Regions from separate parts of the Streptococcus sp. HN38 genome, predicted to be linked through region 2. Evidence: predicted binding sites of a transcription regulator. Region 2 holds the regulator's gene; each other region holds the start of a gene.
What was found. The regulator CtsR, encoded in region 2, represses protease genes until heat stress. The targets are predictions, from matches to a motif close to TTGGTCAAAAAAGGTCAAANA.
Positions count from the first base shown of each region.

Region 1 (6,411 bases), 730 kb from region 2:
ATGCTCGCCGTCCAATGCAATGGACAGAGGCAGAAGGAGCGGGCTTCAGTACAGGTCAAGCCTGGCTGGCTTTGGGAGATACTGTCAAAGACATCAACGTTGAAAAAGCACTTGCAGACAAACAATCGCTTTTCTATACCTATCAAAAATTGATCGCTCTTCGGAAAGAGTATCCTTGTATGTCTGAAGGAAAATATGAAGTGATGGAGACTGGAAATAGCTTGGTAATGGCCTACCGTAAATATGATGATCAGGATGATTTCCTCATTCTGGTAAATTTCACCAGTGATGAGCAAGCATTTGACGTATCAAGCGAAGGGTATTCATTGTTTATGCATAATTACGATGAAGCTACATTTTTGGATAGACAATTATTAAGACCGTATGAGGCAATCGTTCTCAAAAAATAAATTCCTTTTCTTTTCCCATGCTTTTTTCATGAATTTTTGGTAAAATAGAAAAAACAAAAAAGAGAGGTTTTATCATCATGGGGAAATTCCAAGTCATTTCACACCCACTCATTCAGCATAAGTTGTCTATCCTTCGTCGTACATCTACTTCAACAAAGGATTTTCGTGAGTTGGTTAATGAAATCGCGATGCTAATGGGTTACGAAGTTTTGCGTGACTTGCCACTTGAAGATGTGGAGATTGAAACACCAATCACTAAAACAGTTCAGAAACAAATTGCAGGTAAAAAATTAGCTATCGTACCAATTCTTCGTGCAGGTGTTGGTATGGTTGATGGTTTGCTAAGCTTGGTACCAGCAGCTAAAGTTGGTCACATCGGTATGTACCGCGATGAAGAAACCCTTCAACCCGTTGAGTATCTTGTGAAATTACCAGAAGATATTGATCAACGTCATATTTTTGTAGTTGACCCAATGCTTGCGACTGGCGGTTCAGCTATCTTAGCTGTTGAATCCTTGAAAAAGCGTGGCGCTTCAAATATTAAATTTGTTGCTCTTGTTTCAGCTCCAGAAGGTGTAAAAGCTCTTCAAGATGCACATCCAGACATTGATATTTACACAGCAGCTTTGGATGAAAAACTCAATGAAAAAGGCTACATCGTACCAGGTTTGGGAGATGCAGGTGACCGACTGTTCGGTACAAAATAATTAAGAAATCAGCTCTGCTGGTTTCTTTTTCATTTCATGAAATCGTGTTTTTTATTTGACCAATTTTGACTAATTCTATATAATGGGTTCATACTTGTTATTGAAATAAAGGAGGATTCGTATGATTCCAGTAGTTATTGAACAAACTAGCCGTGGTGAGCGTTCTTATGATATTTACTCACGCCTTTTGAAAGACCGCATTATCATGTTGACAGGACCAGTTGAGGACAACATGGCAAACTCTATCATTGCCCAATTGCTTTTCCTTGATGCCCAAGACCCTACAAAGGATATTTACCTCTATGTTAATACGCCAGGAGGATCGGTGTCAGCAGGTCTTGCCATTGTAGACACGATGAATTTCATTAAAGCTGATGTTCAAACCATCGTTATGGGAACAGCTGCGAGCATGGGAACCATCATTGCATCAAGCGGTGCCAAGGGCAAACGTTTCATGTTGCCAAATGCGGAATACATGATTCACCAGCCAATGGGTGGAACTGGTGGCGGTACTCAGCAAACGGATATGGCCATTGCTGCAGAACACCTATTAAAAACACGTAATAAGCTAGAAAAAATCTTGGCAGACAACTCAGGTAAGACAGTGAAACAAATCCATAAGGATGCGGAACGCGATTACTGGATGTCAGCTGAAGAAACCTTGGCTTACGGATTTATTGACCAGATTATGGACAATACAAAAGTCAAATAAGCAGTGACAAATATGTAATAGCACTGACTATTCCTATTAGCTCCAACTCTTTTACAGGTAGTTGGAGCTTTTCATTTATCATTGAAAACGGTATAATATAGAAAGAGAATTTTTAGAGGAGAAGACATGTTTGAGAAGAAAAATCGCACTTGCTTAACTGTCTATTTACACTACAATCGTGATGCACGTAAACTCAGCCAATATGGAGATATTGTTTACCATTCCAAACGCTTGCGATATGTTTTGGTGTATATGGACCAAGAACTAGTAGAAGCTACCATATTAAAATTGAAAAAGGAACGTTTTGTAAAAAAAGTGGTTCCTTCATACATTAAGGAATTAGACCAAAACTTTGTAGGTAATCTATGGAGAGATGAAGAACCATCAGTCGTAGGATAGTCGGAATTAGCAGGTATGTATTCCCTGCTAATTTTTTATTTTAAAATTTTTTTCTTTTTTTGTTGACAATTTTCAGATAATTCAGTATATTGGATACATCGTAAAATTTAAGAAAGATTTAAGGAGTTTTCATGAAAACAAGAAAATTTGCAGTAGCGCTTGCTACATTTGCCTCTGCAGCTCTACTCGCTGCATGTGGTAATGTTTCGACAACCAATACTTCAGCCGCAGGTTCTTCTGTAGGTGATACATTTAAAATCGGCTACAACTTGGAGTTATCAGGTGCTGTTTCATCTTATGGTCAAACAGAGGAAAAAGGTGCCAACCTTGCCGTGAAAGAAATCAATGCTGCGGGTGGTATTGACGGCAAAAAAATCGAAGTGATCACAAAAGACAACAAGTCTGAAACAGCAGAGGCAGCTACTGTTGCGACAAGCTTGGCAAGTGAAGGGGCAAACGTTGTGATTGGCCCAGCTACATCAGGAGCTTCAGCAGCCTCTATTCCAGCATTGACATCTGCTGGTGTTCCTATGATTACTCCTTCAGGAACTCAAACAAACTTGGTTGTGAACGATAAAGGTGAGGTCCAAGAATATTTCTTCCGTACAACCTTTACAGATGGGTATCAAGGTCAAATTATGGCTAAATACGCTACTGAGAACTTGTCAGCTAAGAAAGTTGTTCTTTACTTTGACAACTCTTCTGATTATGGTAAGGGTGTAGCAGAGGCGTTCAAGAAAGCATACACAGGAGAAATCGTTTCAGAAATCACATTTGCTTCTGGCGATAAAGATTTCCAAGCTGCTTTGACAAAATTGAAAGATAAGGAATTTGATGCTATCATCATGCCTGGTTACTACAATGAAACAGGTACAATTGTGAAGCAAGCTCGTGGACTTGGCTTGAATCAACCAATTCTTGGTTCAGATGGTTTTGACTCACCACAATTTACTGAATTGGCAACTGCATCAGCAGCATCAAATGTTTACTACCTTTCTGCATTTGTAACATCAGCAAGTGAAAAAGCCAAAGCATTCTATGATGCATATAAGAAAGAATACAATGAAGAGCCATCAATGTTCTCAGCTCTAGCTTACGACTCAGTTTACATGGCAGCAGAAGCAGCAAAAGGTGCAGCTGATTCAGCAGCAGTGAAGGCTAATCTTGCAGCTCTGAAAGACTTTGAAGGTGTGACTGGTACAATGTCTGTTGACAAAGAGCACAATGTCGTTAAATCAGTTTATGTTGTTGGTTTAACAAACGGAGAAGAATCATCTGTAGATACTATCTCTATTGACTAATAGTGGATGAAAAGAGGGACTTCCCTCTTTTTCACTTGTCAGAATGTATAGAATAGTAGACATGCGGATATAAAATTTGGTTAAAATTTCTGTAATATTAATGATTAAACTCCCTATCTAACTTGCTTATTTTCAGAAAATTTTGTATAATGTAACAATGCTATTGAGCTCGAAAAATATTTAGAAAGATTGGTGAACCTATGCTTCAACAACTTGTCAATGGTTTGATTCTTGGTTCTGTTTATGCCCTTTTGGCCCTTGGTTATACCATGGTGTACGGAATTATCAAACTCATTAACTTCGCCCATGGTGATTTGTATATGATGGGTGCTTTTATGGGGTACTTCCTATTAAACAATTTAACTTTTATTGCAGATGGTGGAACGCGTTTCTTTGTTGCTCTCATTCTAGCGATGGTAGGGACGGCTATTCTCGGTGTCGTTATAGAGTTTTTAGCCTATCGTCCTTTGCGTAATTCAACGCGTATAGCAGCTTTGATTACGGCTATCGGTGTATCCTTCTTCTTGGAATACACTATGGTCAAATTCTTTACAGCAGACGTAAAAGCCTTTCCACAAGCAATCGAAGCTGTGACTTTTAACCTTGGTCCAGTTTCTGTTACCAATATCCAGTTGATTATTCTTGGTGTATCGCTTGTGTTGATGGTCGCTCTTCAATTAATTGTCAAACGTACAAAAATGGGGAAAGCCATGCGTGCGGTCTCTGTAGATAGCGATGCGGCTCAGTTGATGGGGATTAACGTAAACCGTACAATCAGCTTTACTTTTGCTCTTGGGTCAGCTCTTGCGGGTGCTGCGGGTGTTCTCCTAGGTCTCTACTATAACCAGATAGAGCCTTTGATGGGGATGACGCCAGGTCTGAAAGCCTTTGTTGCGGCAGTATTGGGCGGTATCGGTATTATTCCAGGTGCAGCACTTGGTGGATTTGTTATCGGTATTATTGAAACATTTACCTATGTGATTGAATTCGATACTTTCCGCGATGCGATTGTTTATGCTGTATTGATCATCATCCTCCTTGTTCGTCCAAGTGGTATTCTTGGTAAAAATGTGAAAGAGAAGGTGTAACCATGAAGCAAAATTTAAAAGTTAATGCAATTTGGTTGGCTATCTTATTGGCTGGTTTTGGACTTATTCAAGGTCTTGTATCAGCAGGGATTCTGAATTTTTACTACATCCAGATTGTTCAGCAAATCGGTATTCAAATTATCTTGGCAGTTGGTTTAAACTTGATTGTTGGTTTCTCAGGTCAATTTTCACTTGGCCATGCTGGTTTTATGGCTATTGGTGCCTATGCAGTAGGTATTCTTGGGAAAATGATGCCAACTTATGGTGGTTTTGCTATTGCTTTGATTGTTGGGATGTTAATCTCAGGTACAGTGGCTCTTTTAGTCGGTATTCCAACCCTTCGTTTGAAAGGTGACTACCTTGCCATTGCGACCCTTGGTGTTGCAGAGATTATTCGTATTTTAATTATTAATGGTGGTAGTGTAACGAATGGTGCAGCAGGTATTATGTCTATTCCACTCTTTACAAGCTGGCCTTTAGTTTATATTTTTGTAATCATCACAACCTTGGTAACAGTTAACTTCCTACGTAGTCCAATGGGACGTGCTACAATTTCTGTTCGTGAGGATGAAATTGCGGCAGAATCTGTAGGTGTCAATCCAACATTTGTTAAAGTTTCAGCCTTTGTATTTGGTGCTATGACGGCAGCCATTGCAGGTGGTCTCCATGCAGGATACGTTGGGACAATTGTTCCGAAAGACTTTGCCTTTATGACCTCCGTTAACGTTTTGATTATCATTGTATTGGGTGGTTTGGGCTCTATCACAGGTACCTTTGTAGCAGCCATTGTACTTGGTATTTTGAACGTATTCCTCAAGAGTTACTCTGATATTTCAATGATTATCTATTCATTAGCTCTTATTCTCTTGATGATTTTCCGTCCTGGAGGTCTTTTGGGAACTAAGGAATTCAGTGTAGCGGCTCTACTCAAGAAGAAGGAGGTTAAGTAATGGCATTACTTGAAGTAAAAGATTTAACCAAGAACTTCGGTGGCCTGACTGCCGTTGGTGACGTGACCATGGAACTTCATGAAGGAGAATTGGTTGGTCTTATCGGTCCAAATGGTGCTGGTAAAACGACTCTTTTCAACCTCTTAACAGGTGTTTATGAGCCAAGCGAGGGGACAATTTCTCTTGCAGGGACTATTTTGAACGGTAAAGCACCATCAAAAATTGCTTCGCTTGGTCTTGGTCGTACTTTCCAGAATATTCGTTTGTTCAAAAATATGACCGTTTTGGAAAATGTTTTGATTGGTCTTGGCAACCATGGTAAATCAGAAGTATTTGCAAGTTTCTTCCGTCTTCCAGCCTTCTACAAAAATGAAGAAGAATTAAAAGCAAAAGCAATTGATCTCTTGAAGATTTTTGATTTGGATGGCGATGCAGATACATTAGCTAAAAATCTTCCTTACGGTCAACAACGACGTTTGGAAATCGTTCGTGCCCTTGCGACTGAACCAAAAATTCTTTTCTTGGATGAGCCAGCGGCTGGTATGAACCCACAAGAAACGGCAGAATTGACCCAACTCATCCGTAAAATCAAAGAAGAATTTGGCATTACTATCATCTTGATCGAACACGATATGAGCTTGGTTATGGAAGTGACGGAGCGGATATACGTATTGGAGTACGGTCGTTTGATTGCCCATGGTACACCAGAAGAAATTCGTAATAATAAGCGTGTAATTGAAGCCTACCTTGGAGGTGAAGCTTAATGGCAATGTTAGAAGTAAAAAATCTTTCCGTTAACTACGGTGTTATCGAAGCTGTTAAAGATGTTAGCTTTGAGGTTAAT
Region 1 covers NZ_CP116604.1:1,499,274-1,505,684, reverse strand. Annotated here, with positions in the region: gene PHA78_RS07200 (glycoside hydrolase family 13 protein) at 1-410, shown strand, start outside; gene upp (uracil phosphoribosyltransferase) at 488-1,117, shown strand; gene PHA78_RS07190 (ATP-dependent Clp protease proteolytic subunit) at 1,239-1,829, shown strand; gene PHA78_RS07185 (YlbG family protein) at 1,956-2,228, shown strand; gene PHA78_RS07180 (ABC transporter substrate-binding protein) at 2,360-3,529, shown strand; gene PHA78_RS07175 (branched-chain amino acid ABC transporter permease) at 3,730-4,617, shown strand; gene PHA78_RS07170 (branched-chain amino acid ABC transporter permease) at 4,620-5,567, shown strand; gene PHA78_RS07165 (ABC transporter ATP-binding protein) at 5,567-6,331, shown strand; gene PHA78_RS07160 (ABC transporter ATP-binding protein) at 6,331-6,411, shown strand, end outside.
Region 1: PHA78_RS07190 (ATP-dependent Clp protease proteolytic subunit) is a predicted target of CtsR. The motif match lies at 1,170-1,190, and genes of this name have one in related genera.

Region 2 (6,411 bases):
ATTCCCTTGACTGTTAAGATGCGGACAGGTTGGAACAATACCGACCTGGCGGTCGAAAATGCCCTGGCCGCAGAAAGTGCCGGTGTGTCTGCCCTGGCCATGCACGGACGGACCCGCGAGCAGATGTACACAGGAACAGTTGACCTGGAAACCCTCACCAAGGTAGCTGGCAGCCTGACCAAGATTCCCTTCATCGCAAACGGCGACATCCGCAATGTAGAAGATGCCCGCCAGCGAATCGAGGAAGTCGGTGCCGACGCTGTCATGGTCGGACGAACTGCTATGGGCAATCCATACATCTTCAACCAAATCAACCACTATCTTGAAACAGGAGAAGTCCTGCCCGACCTCTCCTTTGACGACAAACTCAATGTCGCCTTCGACCACCTGACCCGATTGACTAATCTCAAAGGCGAATCCATTGCCGTACGTGAATTCCGTGGTCTTGCCCCTCACTACCTCCGTGGTTCAGCAGGTGCTGCCAAGATCCGTGGAGCCGTTGCCAAGGCCGAAACCATCGAGCAGGTCCAAGAACTCTTTGACCAGGCCAGAGCAGCCTATCAAGAACGGATTGCTAAATAAGATAAACTGGCAGGTTAAAACTCGCTAATAATGAAACAGAAAAACGCATAAAACCAAGATGATAACTTGATTTTATGCGTTTTTCTATGTTGTTTTATAGTCTTTCCTTTCCAAAAAAGGCAAGAAAGGCAGGAGCAATGTAATCCTGATATTGTTGAGGATACTCACGAATGAGGGTAGCTGAAATCCCAAATTTTCTAGGACTATAATGAGCTTGATAGCCTCGACTATGCAGTTCTTGAGCGTATTCTTCCTCAGACACATAGAAAACTGGTACTTGATGTTCTGACAAGTCCAACAAAGCAAGCAAGCGGTCTAGCCAAAGGTCCCAACCATCTGGATAGGGAGGCAAGTCCGTTTCATCCAGGGCACGAACTTCGACAAAATCATCTTCCTTAAACTGCTCTTGAGCAAATTGAAATCGTTTGGTCAGGTCTAAACCTATCCTATCCCCACGATCCCTATCATAGCCTGAAACCACCACACAAACCTGACCGCATGCCAACTTTGCTCGCTCGATCAAATCCAAATGTCCCTTGTGCATGGGAGCAAAGGTTCCGAAAACAACAGCTATGGGTTGATTCATAGATTTCCTTTCTACTTGCTAAAGAGGCGAGCAAGCTCACCTCTCCAACTATTTCATACGTTTTTCAAAACGGAAGAATAATTCTGCATCTGGAAAGGATAGCAACAACGAGCACTCCTTATCCCTTTACCACATCAAACTTGAGCTCTTCACCCTTGACCCCAACCTTCAAGGTCGAACCAGTAGTCAAGTCACCACGGAGCAACATTTCTGCCAACGGATCTTCCAATTTGGTTTGTAAGAGCCTACGAAGAGGACGAGCTCCCATTTCTGGATCGTAACCTTGTTTAGCCAGTAACTTAAGGGCTGACGGTTGCAGTTTAAGAGTAATTCCTTTCTCAGCTGTTACAGCCAATAAAGGTTTAATCATGACCTTGACAACATCCTGCATATGGGATTCTGTCAAGCTATGGAAGACAACTTTCTCGTCAATACGGTTGATAAATTCTGGACGATAGGCTTTTTTCAATTCCTCAAAAATGCGTTTCTCCACTTCCTTGTGGTCCTTAGATAAATCAAGGGCACCAAAACCAACTGTCTTATCATCACGAAGGGCTGTTGCTCCAAGGTTTGACGTCATGATAATAATAGTATTTGAGAAATCAACCTTACGTCCCTTACTGTCCGTCAAGACACCATCATCCAAGACCTGCAAGAGAACATTGAAAATATCTGGATGAGCCTTTTCAACCTCATCAAAAAGAAGAACAGAATAAGGTTTGTTACGAACTTTTTCCGTCAATTCGCCACCTTCTTCATAGCCCACGTAGCCTGGAGGCGCTCCATTGAGACGGCTGGCCGCAAATTTCTCCATATACTCGGACATATCAAAACGGATAAGAGCAGATTCATCATCAAAGAGAACCTCTGCCAAGGCTTTAGCAAGCTCTGTCTTACCGACACCAGTTGGTCCCAAGAACATAAAGGAACCAATCGGTCTGCGACCTGTACGAATCCCTGACTGATTACGACGAATAGCTCTGCTAACAGCAGAAATAGCTTCTTCCTGCCCAATCACACGCTTGTGCAATTCTGCTTCCAGATTCAGATACTTCTTAGTATCTGATTGGCTAAGCTTGGCTACTGGGATACCTGACAAGCGGCTAAGTGTTTCTAAAACATCTTCTTCTGTTACTTCAAGGTCATAGTTTTGACTAGCCTCTGCATCTTCTTTCGTTTTAATCAAAAGCTTGCTGACAGTCTTATATTTTTTATCCATCAAGGCCTTGTCTATGCTCGTCAGTCCTGTTTCCTCAGCCTGCCCTTTCACTCGATTTTGTACCGTTGCACTGGCTTCATCCAGCAAGTCAATGGCTGAATCTGGCAGGTTTTTGCTGGTCAAATACCGCTTAGCGTAGGTCACGGCAGTCTCTACAGCTGCTTGTCCAATACGGACCCTATGGTATTTCTCAAACGTTCCTTTTAAACCAGTTAAAATCTCAATGCTATCTTCCACTGTCGGCTCTTCAATGATCACTTTGGCAAAACGACGAACCAGGGCTACGTCTTTCTCAATATGTTTTTGGTACTCATCTTGAGTCGTCGCCCCAACTGTACGTAGGGTACCACGAGCCAGAGCAGGTTTGAGAATATTGGCCGCATCCAGGGTTGAATCAATCCCCGAGCCAGAACCCATAATCGTATGCAATTCATCGATGAAAAGGATAACTTGACCATCTTCCTCAATGTCGTTGATGATATTATTCATCCGCTCTTCGAAGTCACCACGAAAACGGGTCCCTGCAATCACATTCATCAAGTCAAGTTCCAAAACCCGCATCTTGGCTAAGCTGACAGGGACATCCCCAGCTGCCACACGCTGAGCCAGACCCAAGGCAAGTGCTGTTTTACCAACACCCGCATCCCCAACCAAGACTGGATTATTCTTGGTTTTACGAGATAAGATTTGAACCATCCGCGAGATTTCTGCATCACGACCAATGACTGGCTCCATCTTGCCTTCACGGGCCAAAGCGGTCAAATCACGAGTATAGTCCTCTAATCCACCAGTCTGTGGAGCTGGAGGCATGCCCATCATCTGCCCCATATTCGTAGCCTTGGATTTTCCACCCTTCATCACACTACGGATTGCTTTTAAGTCTTCCTTAGTAAATCCTGCACGGGCTTCCAAATTTTTACGCAAATCCAAGAAACGGATCTTATCATCTGAGTCATCAAAATGAAAACCAACCTTGTCCAAAATCTGACTAGCTGTTGAACGTTTATCCAAGAGCATAGCCATAAACAAATGTTCTGTACCTAACTCCTTGGCCTTGACAACTCCAGCAATTTTCTTGGCCAAACTAGCCGTTTCATCCAAACGTTTTGAAGAAGGCAAGATACGGAAACTATCCAACTCTTCGCGATAAACCTTATCTGTCACGACAAAAGTCGCATGTTCATAGTCAGAAATCGAAACAGGATATTCTGCCAAGACAGCTCCCGCAACGGTATCATGGTTGATGACAAATGATAAGAGAACATGCCAGGTTTCCAAGTAATCACAGGCATAACGTTGGGCAACCAACTGAGCATCTTCAAATACTCTTTGTAAACCAGTTGAAATTTTCATGAATCAATCCTCTTTCCTATCTAAGCGTCGTAAGACTTGACGCATCATGCGAGCGCGAATGACACTTGCATCTTTTCCTAATATTTCATCAGAGCCTGTGGACAAAAAGAGATTGCCTTCTCGTTCTGTCATCAATCCTTCATCAAAAAGGAGCTGTAAAATATCCGCATAAACCGTCGCAGACAACTGCTCACCCATATTGTTTAACAAATCATGGACCAGTTCGTGCTTATCCGAAAAGGTAATCCGCCCAATTCGGATATAACCACCACCACCACGCTTACTCTCAACAATATAGCCACGGCTGGCTGTAAAACGGGTTTTAATGACGTAGTTAATCTGACTTGGCACCACTTCAAACCGACTGGCCAATTCACTTCGACGCAACTCTGCGACTTTTACCTGATCTAAAATAGCTTTGATATGCTCTTCGATATAATCTGATGTATTTTTCATCACCATAGTATCGCCTCTTTCTTTGACTATCTTTGACCATTATACTATTTTTATCTGCTTTTTGAAAGCGAAAGCCTCACTTCCACACAAGCGTAGCCAATTTTTGAAATCTGCTCTGCTTTATCCTATAATAAAAGAAAAAAACAGAAAGGACTAGGGCTTCCGTATTTGGTCGAACTGAATACGGGCTACGGACTGGGCCAAAAAGATAAACGAGAACTAGTCGTCGTTCTGTTTCCTATTTTTTCTGTGTCCACTTAAGGCCCTTTATATCTTATACCATGAACTTTCAAGATTACATTCAAGACTTTACAAGTGTGACTGTGGAGCAGGCACAGAGCCTGCTAACTGCTCAAGAGGGCAGCATTCTCTTCATCGGACGAGCAACCTGTCCTTACTGCAACCGCTTTGCACCAAAACTCCACAAGGTAGCCCAAGACAAGCAAGTGACCATCCACTTCCTCGACTCCAGCCAAGTCAGCTCTGAACTCCAGACCCTTCGCGACCACTACCAAGTTCCTACCGTCCCAGGTCTCCTCGTCGCTAAACCTACTGGCATCCAAGTCCGCTGCGACTCCAGCATGACGGAAGAAGAAATTGTGACTTTTATTGAGAACCAATGCTAGACATTTCCTACCAAGCCAACACCTTCCACATATCTCATCACGGAAGACCAGTCGGCAACATCCATACCTATAGCAACCCCTACCACCAGACCAATATCTATCTACGACTAGATTTGGTTGATTATGATTGCACCATAGCAGAGCAACTCTTCCAGTCCCTACAGACTTTCTTAGAAGGTAAGCCTCTGCAGGTTATGCTCTCCTCTGCAGAGCAGGAAAGAATCCATTTCCTCACCGCAGCTGGCTTTGTCTGCAAACGAAAATGTTACGAATTTGAAGTGACCAAACAAGATTATCTCAGTCAAACAGGCACTTCCAACTTAAGCATAGCCCGCAAAGGCACCGCACCTTATCAAATAGCCTGTCAGCAAATTTTTGACCACTATCAAACAGTCCATCAAGACATCAATCCTTGGACTACCAGTCAAGAAGAATTCGAGAAGGACTTACCTGACCGAGTTTATACAGACTCAGAAAATTGTGCCTTCATAGATACCGATGAAATTGCCTACGTATGCGGAAAAGATGAACAAAGCTTTGGTTCCTTCATCCAAGCAGTTATTTGCCAACTATTTGAACAGTATGAGCAAATTAGCTTTGAGGCTGATGACTGCGATCCTATCGCCATGCATTTAGCAGACCAATTCCGACAACCAAACAAGCCTAGCTGGGACACTTATATTTTAAAAATCTAACAAAAAGCACCGGCCTTGTGGCCGGTGCTTTTTAAGGAGATTATGAAAAATATTTAGGATTGATACTAGTATAACCGAATCAAACATAGCCAACATCCGCCCTAAGACCGATTTTACCAAAAAAGAACTCCCTGTCGGAAGTTCTTGAATTGTCGAGTAGTCTTTCAGTTTGCTTTTAGTACACGCTTCAAAGGTTTGGGGAACCTTTGAAGGCTGGATATAGTGCGAACCAAGTTCGCCTCAAAAAGAGCCGTACAGCTTGTAAAGCAAGTCATAAAGTACAGCTCTCAATATGAAAAGAACCCCCTTTCGGAAGTTCTTGACTATTCATTATTTACCAAGAGCTGCTGCCATTGTAGCTGCAACTTCTGCTTCAAAGTCGTTTGAAGCTTTCTCGATACCTTCACCCACTTCGAAACGAGCAAATTCTACAACTGAAGCGTTTACTGAGTTCAAGTAAGCTTCAACTGTTTTGCTGTCGTCCATGATGTACACTTGTGCAAGAAGAGTGTAAGCTTGGTCAACTTGAGTGTTGTCAAGCATGAAGCGGTCCATTTTACCTGGGATGATTTTGTCCCAGATTTTTTCTGGTTTGCCTTCAGCTGCCAATTCTGCTTTGATAGCTTCTTCAGCTGCTGCAATCACTTCGTCAGTCAATTGAGCTTTTGAACCGTATTGCAAGAGTGGCAATGCTGGTTTGTCAACCATTGCACGGCTTTCGTTGTCTTGCTCGATTTTGTGGTTGATTTGTGCCAACTCATCTTTAACGAATTGCTCATCCAATTCAGTGTAAGAAAGAACAGTTGGTTTCATTGCAGCGATGTGCATTGAGATTTGTTTAGCAAGAGTTTCGTCACCACCATCGATAACTGAGATAACACCGATACGGCCACC
Region 2 covers NZ_CP116604.1:2,234,132-2,240,542, forward strand. Annotated here, with positions in the region: gene dusB (tRNA dihydrouridine synthase DusB) at 1-582, shown strand, start outside; gene PHA78_RS10845 (adenylyltransferase/cytidyltransferase family protein) at 677-1,168, opposite strand; gene PHA78_RS10850 (ATP-dependent Clp protease ATP-binding subunit) at 1,287-3,740, opposite strand; gene PHA78_RS10855 (CtsR family transcriptional regulator) at 3,744-4,202, opposite strand; gene PHA78_RS10860 (thioredoxin domain-containing protein) at 4,478-4,822, shown strand; gene PHA78_RS10865 (GNAT family acetyltransferase) at 4,816-5,517, shown strand; gene tsf (translation elongation factor Ts) at 5,848-6,411, opposite strand, start outside.

Region 3 (6,411 bases), 820 kb from region 2:
TTCAATCAAACGGTCTGTGTGAATCGTTTGAATGGCAGCCTTGTTAATAGTTCGTTCATCAATTTTTCGATGAAGGAAGAAATCACGAATTTGCTCGATTTCATTTTGTTGTACTGCACGGTATTTATTACTAATCAAGAGTTCATAATGACGGGGTGCCTGTGTGAAAATAACGTCTGTATTACCTGCAGAATAAGTCTCTACTAGGAAAGCATCAGTATTAGCCAACTGGCTTTGGACAAGATTGGGATGACTATTTGTCGTGTTAATGATTTTCATGTGGAACCTCCTCTATCTCTTTGGCTACATTATAGCACGATTAGAGTGTTTTTACTAGTTATTGAATGAATTTTCTTGCAATTTCCATTGTTCAATGCCCCATTTGTGACTACCACGTTTGAGTTTATCGATGGCTTCATTGACTGGGAACCAGGCAATATGGTTGAAATCTTCTAGTGGTTGTCCTATTTGATGGTAGCTAGTTACTTCATAGATGTAGGCTGGATTATAGAAATGGGTATCGCGGTGGCTAGAGTAGAAGTATTCGTCAGCCTGACCAAAGTATTTTCCGATTTCAGCGGTAAATCCAAGCTCTTCCATCAATTCGCGCTCCAAAGCAATGAGGTGATTTTCTCCCTTTTCAATTTCTCCACCAGGAAGAAACCAAGCTCCGTTTGGTGCTTGAACGAGTATAATCTGTTCTTTCTTTTCATCTGGGATAACTGCGTAAACACCAAAGCGACTCTGGTAGCTGACGCCAGCTTTCTTTTCTCCAAATACAGCAATTTTCTCCATAGGCAATTCTATCCTCTTTCATAATTGGAATGAGTTGTATACATTATACCACTTTTTTATTATTTTTCCTTGTGATAGGCTTTACAAAGTAAAGTTTTTTTATAGGATGGAGATGGGGAAAAATTTAGAAAAATAAAGTAGCAAAACAGTAAAATAGGCTACTCGTAGAGAGCAGCTCTATTTTCTTATTTTGTCTTTGTTTGTGCCTTGATTTGAATTGTACCTTTACTTGACATGACAGCACGTAGGTCTTTTTCTGCTGGATGTTCTAAGTAGAAGTCGGTGATAGCATCTTCAATCTGATCTTGGATGGTTCTGCGCAGTGGACGAGCTCCCATCTTTGGATCGTAGCCAAGGTCCACTAATTTCTCCTTAACTTTATCTGTTACATGGAGGCTGATGCCATTGTGAGAAAGGCGTTTGTTTACATCGTCTAGCATGAGGCTGACGATTTCAAGTAGGTTTTCCTTGCTCAGTGGTTGGAACTCAATAATACCGTCAAATCGGTTCATAAATTCAGGTGTGAAGAAATTGCCAAGTTGGCCAAGGACTGATTGAGTCCGCCCTTCCATAGCCGCACCAAAACCGACACTTGCTTCAACTTTTCCAGTACCAGCATTTGATGTCATGATGATAATAGTATCTTTGAAGCTGACTGTCCGACCTTGTCCATCTGTCAGACGCCCATCGTCTAAGACCTGAAGGAACATGTGCATGACATCAGGGTGGGCTTTTTCTACCTCATCCAAGAGGATGAGAGAGTAAGGATTGCGGCGGACTTTTTCAGTTAGCTGACCGGCTTCCTCGTAGCCTACATAACCTGGAGGAGCTCCGACGAGTTTAGCGACAGCGTGTTTTTCCATGTATTCGGACATATCGAAGCGGATCATGCTGTCAGCCGAACCGAAGAGTTCGATAGCTAATTGCTTAGACAATTCGGTTTTACCGACACCTGTTGGTCCGACAAAGAGGAAGGATCCAATGGGACGATTTGGAGCACCGAGACCGACACGATTACGGCGGATGGCTTTAGCTATCTTGTCAACTGCTTCATCTTGTCCGATAACATGGGCTTTTAAGTCACTAGCGAGGTTTACAAGCTGGGACTGTTCCTTTTCTTTTAAATCACCAACTGGGATATTTGTTTTTTGCTCAACGATGGCTTCAATTTCTTTTTCAGTAATGAGTGGAATATCTTCCTCGCTGATAGTTGCCTTTTGCATCTCCTTGTACTTAGCAATTTGGTCACGGAAATAGGCCGCTTTTTCATAGTCCTCATCCCGTGTAGCTTGTGCTTTACGATTTTCGGCATCAATCAGGCGTTGGTCAATTTCCTTTGGATCAATAAAGTTGAGGGTCAAATTCATTTTTGAACCAGCTTCATCCAGAAGGTCAATAGCCTTGTCTGGTAGGAAACGGTCTTGAATGTAGCGGTTGGACAGTACTGCGGCAGCTTCGATAGCAGCATCGGAGTATTTAACATGATGGTAATCCTGGTATTTATTTTGGATACCTTTGAGAATAGTGATGGTTTCTTCGACACTTGGTTCTTCAACTTTTACAGGTTGCATACGGCGTTCTAGGGCGGCATCTTTTTCGATAATACGGTACTCGTTGAGCGTTGTTGCACCGACTAGTTGCATTTCACCACGTGCGAGGGCTGGTTTGAGGATATTGCCTGCATCCATGTTACCATCGCCTGCAGAACCAGCACCGACAATTTCGTGAATCTCGTCAATAAAAAGAATAATTTCGCGACGATTACGGATTTCTTCCATGAGTTTTTGCATGCGTTCTTCAAATTGTCCGCGGATACCTGTTCCTTGTACGAGGCTGACAACATCCAGACGAATGACTTCCTTGTCTCGTAATTTCTGTGGGACATCGCCATCGACAATTTTTTGAGCCAAGCCTTCAACAACCGCTGTTTTACCTACACCAGGCTCACCGATAAGAACAGGGTTGTTTTTTGTACGACGGTTGAGAATTTCGATGACACGGGTAATTTCTTGATCGCGACCGATTACTGGATCAAGATCCCCACGACGGGCAATTTCGGTAACGTTGATACCAAATTCTTCAAGGAGCCCATTTGGTTGTTGGGGTTGTTGCGGAGGAGGGGTCTGTCCACCACGTCCATTATGCCCACCGGCTTGAGTGGGAGGAGTCTGTTCGCGATTTTTTCCAGCAGGGGTATTGCCAGGATAGCCACCTAGGTGATTGAAAAATTCACTAAAGGGATCCATATTGTTAGGATTTGTTAAATCTCCCAACCCACGTAGGATGGCATTATTAGGGTCTGTTTTCATGATTTGGTAGCAGTTGTGACAGAGGTCTACCTGCTGCTGTTTACCGTTTAAGTTGGTGTAGAGATGGATCGTTGCGTCGTTGATATTACAATTTTTGCAGAGCATAATTCTACCTCTTTCTGTGAAAAAATGTGACCTATTGTTAAATAGTCAAAAAAGGTCAGTTCTAGCTTTATTATAACAAGATTCATAGAAAAATCAAGAAACTGCTACGCTTGGAAAAACTTTCTATGAAAAATAGGACGATAGGAAGAAAATAGGGAAAAAATAAGACTTTTTTGGCAATATGTGGTAAAATATTCCTATAAAAAGGATTAGGAGAACGAATATGGAATCACATTTGGTGAGAATTATCAATCGTCTGGAGGCTATGGCTAATGACGGCGGTACGTTGAAACGTAATTTCGAACGTGATGGTATTGTTGTTGCAGAAGTGGCTTATAACTATGACGAGGAAAATGGTTCAGTATTTACCTTGCGTGATGTTGCTGCTCGTGAAACGTACGCGTTTGACAGCATCGACTTGATTGCAATGGAAATCTATGAGCTATTGTACTAAGAAGAAGTGAGAGGCGCCTAAGGGTGCTTTTTTCTTGTGTAAATTGAATATTATAAATAAAAGTATTGCATAAATATTCAAAAATGGTATAATAGACTCTAAATGACAGAATTGGAGTAAGATGAATGAATTTTTCTTTTTTGCCTGAGTATTGGGCTTATTTTAATTATGGGGCAATTGTTACCCTCATTATTGCATTTTTCTCAGTATTTTTTGGTAGTATTTTAGGTGTGTTGCTTGCCTTTGCTCAGCGTAGTAAGTATAAAGTTTTAGCTTGGACTGCCAATATCTATGTCTGGATTTTCCGTGGGACACCGATGATTGTCCAGATTATGATTGCTTTTGCGATGACACATTTTGTAGCACCAACTTTTCAGCTAGGAATTTTGACGGTTGATTTGACACGCTTGATTCCAGGTATCATTGTTATTTCGATGAACTCGGGTGCCTATGTATCTGAAACTGTTCGTGCCGGTATTAATGCTGTACCAAAAGGACAGCTGGAAGCAGCTTATTCGCTTGGTATTAGACCAAAGCAGGCGATGCGTTACGTTATCATGCCACAGGCTATCAAGAATATCCTTCCAGCCTTGGGAAATGAATTTGTGACTATTGTTAAGGATAGTTCACTTTTGTCAACCATCGGTGTGATGGAATTATGGAACGGTGCTCAGACAGTTCAATCCACTTCTTATATTCCTTTAACACCACTTGTATTTGCAGCGAGCTATTATCTAATTATGACAACGGTGCTAACAGTGATTATTCAGTCGTTTGAGAAAAAGTTGAACAAGGGAGGGCAGTTCCATGTCTAATGCGATTATTTCTATCAAGGATTTACATAAGTACTTCGGAAAGAATGAGGTTCTAAAAGGAATTGATTTAGATATTCAACAAGGTCAGGTGGTCGTTATTATCGGTCCATCTGGGTCAGGGAAATCGACTTTCTTACGTACAATGAATCTCTTAGAAGTGCCAACCAAGGGAACTGTTACATTTGAAGGTGTTGATATTACTGACAAGTCAAATGATATTTTCAAGATGCGTGAAAAGATGGGAATGGTTTTTCAACAGTTCAATCTTTTTCCGAATATGACGGTATTAGATAATATTACTTTATCACCTATTAAGACAAAGGGAATTGCAAAGGATGAGGCTGAGAAGAAGGCTAAGGAATTACTTGAAAAGGTAGGATTGCCAGATAAGGCAAATGCCTATCCACAAAGCCTTTCAGGTGGTCAGCAACAGCGGATCGCTATTGCACGTGGTCTGGCTATGGACCCAGATGTCCTGCTTTTTGATGAACCGACCTCTGCACTAGATCCTGAAATGGTTGGAGAAGTTCTTGCTGTAATGCAGGATTTGGCCAAGTCAGGGATGACCATGGTTATCGTGACTCATGAGATGGGATTTGCGCGTGAGGTAGCTGACAGGGTTATCTTTATGGATGGCGGTGTCATCGTGGAGGATGGAACGCCTGAAGAAGTCTTTGAACATACCAAGGAAGAACGGACCAAGGATTTCTTGTCTAAGGTCTTGTAATAAATGAACAAATAAGTACGACTCCGACATTGTTCGGAGTTTTTTGCTAAATGCTATATTCTACTTTGGACAAGTATAGTCAGTCGGAGAATTTTAGGGTATAATAGAAAAAACAAAAGGAGTGTAGGTATGACAGTCATTGATGGGAAAGCACTAGGTATAAAAATGCAGGCTGCCTTGGCGGAGAAAACTGCTCGATTAAAAGAAGAAAAGGGGTTGGTACCAGGTCTTGTAGTTATTTTAGTTGGCGAAAATCCTGCTAGTCAGGTTTATGTACGGAATAAGGAGCGGTCAGCTCTAGCTGCTGGATTCAAGAGTGAGGTTGTTCGCGTTCCAGATACGATTTCTGAGTCAGACTTGTTGGATTTGATTGAGCGCTATAATCAGGATGATGAATGGCATGGTATTTTGGTGCAATTGCCCTTACCAGCCCATATCAGCGAGGAGAAGGTCTTGTTGGCCATTGACCCAGATAAGGATGTGGATGGTTTTCATCCGACTAACATGGGGAAATTCTGGTCAGGTCATCCTGTTATGATTCCATCTACCCCAGCAGGAATTATGGAAATGTTCAAGGAATATCAGATTGAGCTGGAAGGGAAGTCAGCTTTAGTTATTGGTCGTTCTAATATTGTTGGTAAACCGATGGCGCAGCTGTTATTGGATGCCAATGCTACTGTAACGATTGCGCATTCTCGTACCAAAAACTTGCCAGAGCTTGCTCGTCAGGCCGATATTCTTGTTGTTGCCATTGGTCGTGGTCATTTTGTGACCAAGGAATTTGTTAAACCAGGTGCCGTGGTGATTGATGTTGGTATGAATCGTGATGAAAATGGCAAGCTAATCGGTGATGTCAAATACGATGAGGTATCAGAAGTGGCGAGTTATATTACCCCAGTTCCAGGTGGTGTTGGTCCGATGACTATTACCATGTTGATGGAACAGACCTATGAAGCTTGTGTCAGAAGTGCAAAATAATTATCTGAAATATCAGCTGTGTGGTGTAGCTGGTATTTTTTATTTTGGGTGTGGGAAGACGAAATCAGAGAAGTGGTACTGGGCTTGAGCCCAGCTTTGTTTTGAGGCATATTCTTAGGAATGAGCATGGGCAGATTAGATAAAAAACAAACGAAACATAATACTATGTGAGATTGGTTTTCTATAATTAGAGTAGGCACTGTGTGTTGAGTATTAAATGATAGAAAA
Region 3 covers NZ_CP116604.1:530,840-537,250, forward strand. Annotated here, with positions in the region: gene PHA78_RS02645 (DUF1827 family protein) at 1-279, opposite strand, end outside; gene PHA78_RS02650 (NUDIX hydrolase) at 334-795, opposite strand; gene PHA78_RS02655 (ATP-dependent Clp protease ATP-binding subunit) at 981-3,209, opposite strand; gene PHA78_RS02660 (DUF1797 family protein) at 3,433-3,663, shown strand; gene PHA78_RS02665 (amino acid ABC transporter permease) at 3,789-4,478, shown strand; gene PHA78_RS02670 (amino acid ABC transporter ATP-binding protein) at 4,471-5,205, shown strand; gene PHA78_RS02675 (bifunctional methylenetetrahydrofolate dehydrogenase/methenyltetrahydrofolate cyclohydrolase) at 5,335-6,183, shown strand.
Region 3: PHA78_RS02655 (ATP-dependent Clp protease ATP-binding subunit) is a predicted target of CtsR. The motif match lies at 3,251-3,271, and genes of this name have one in related genera.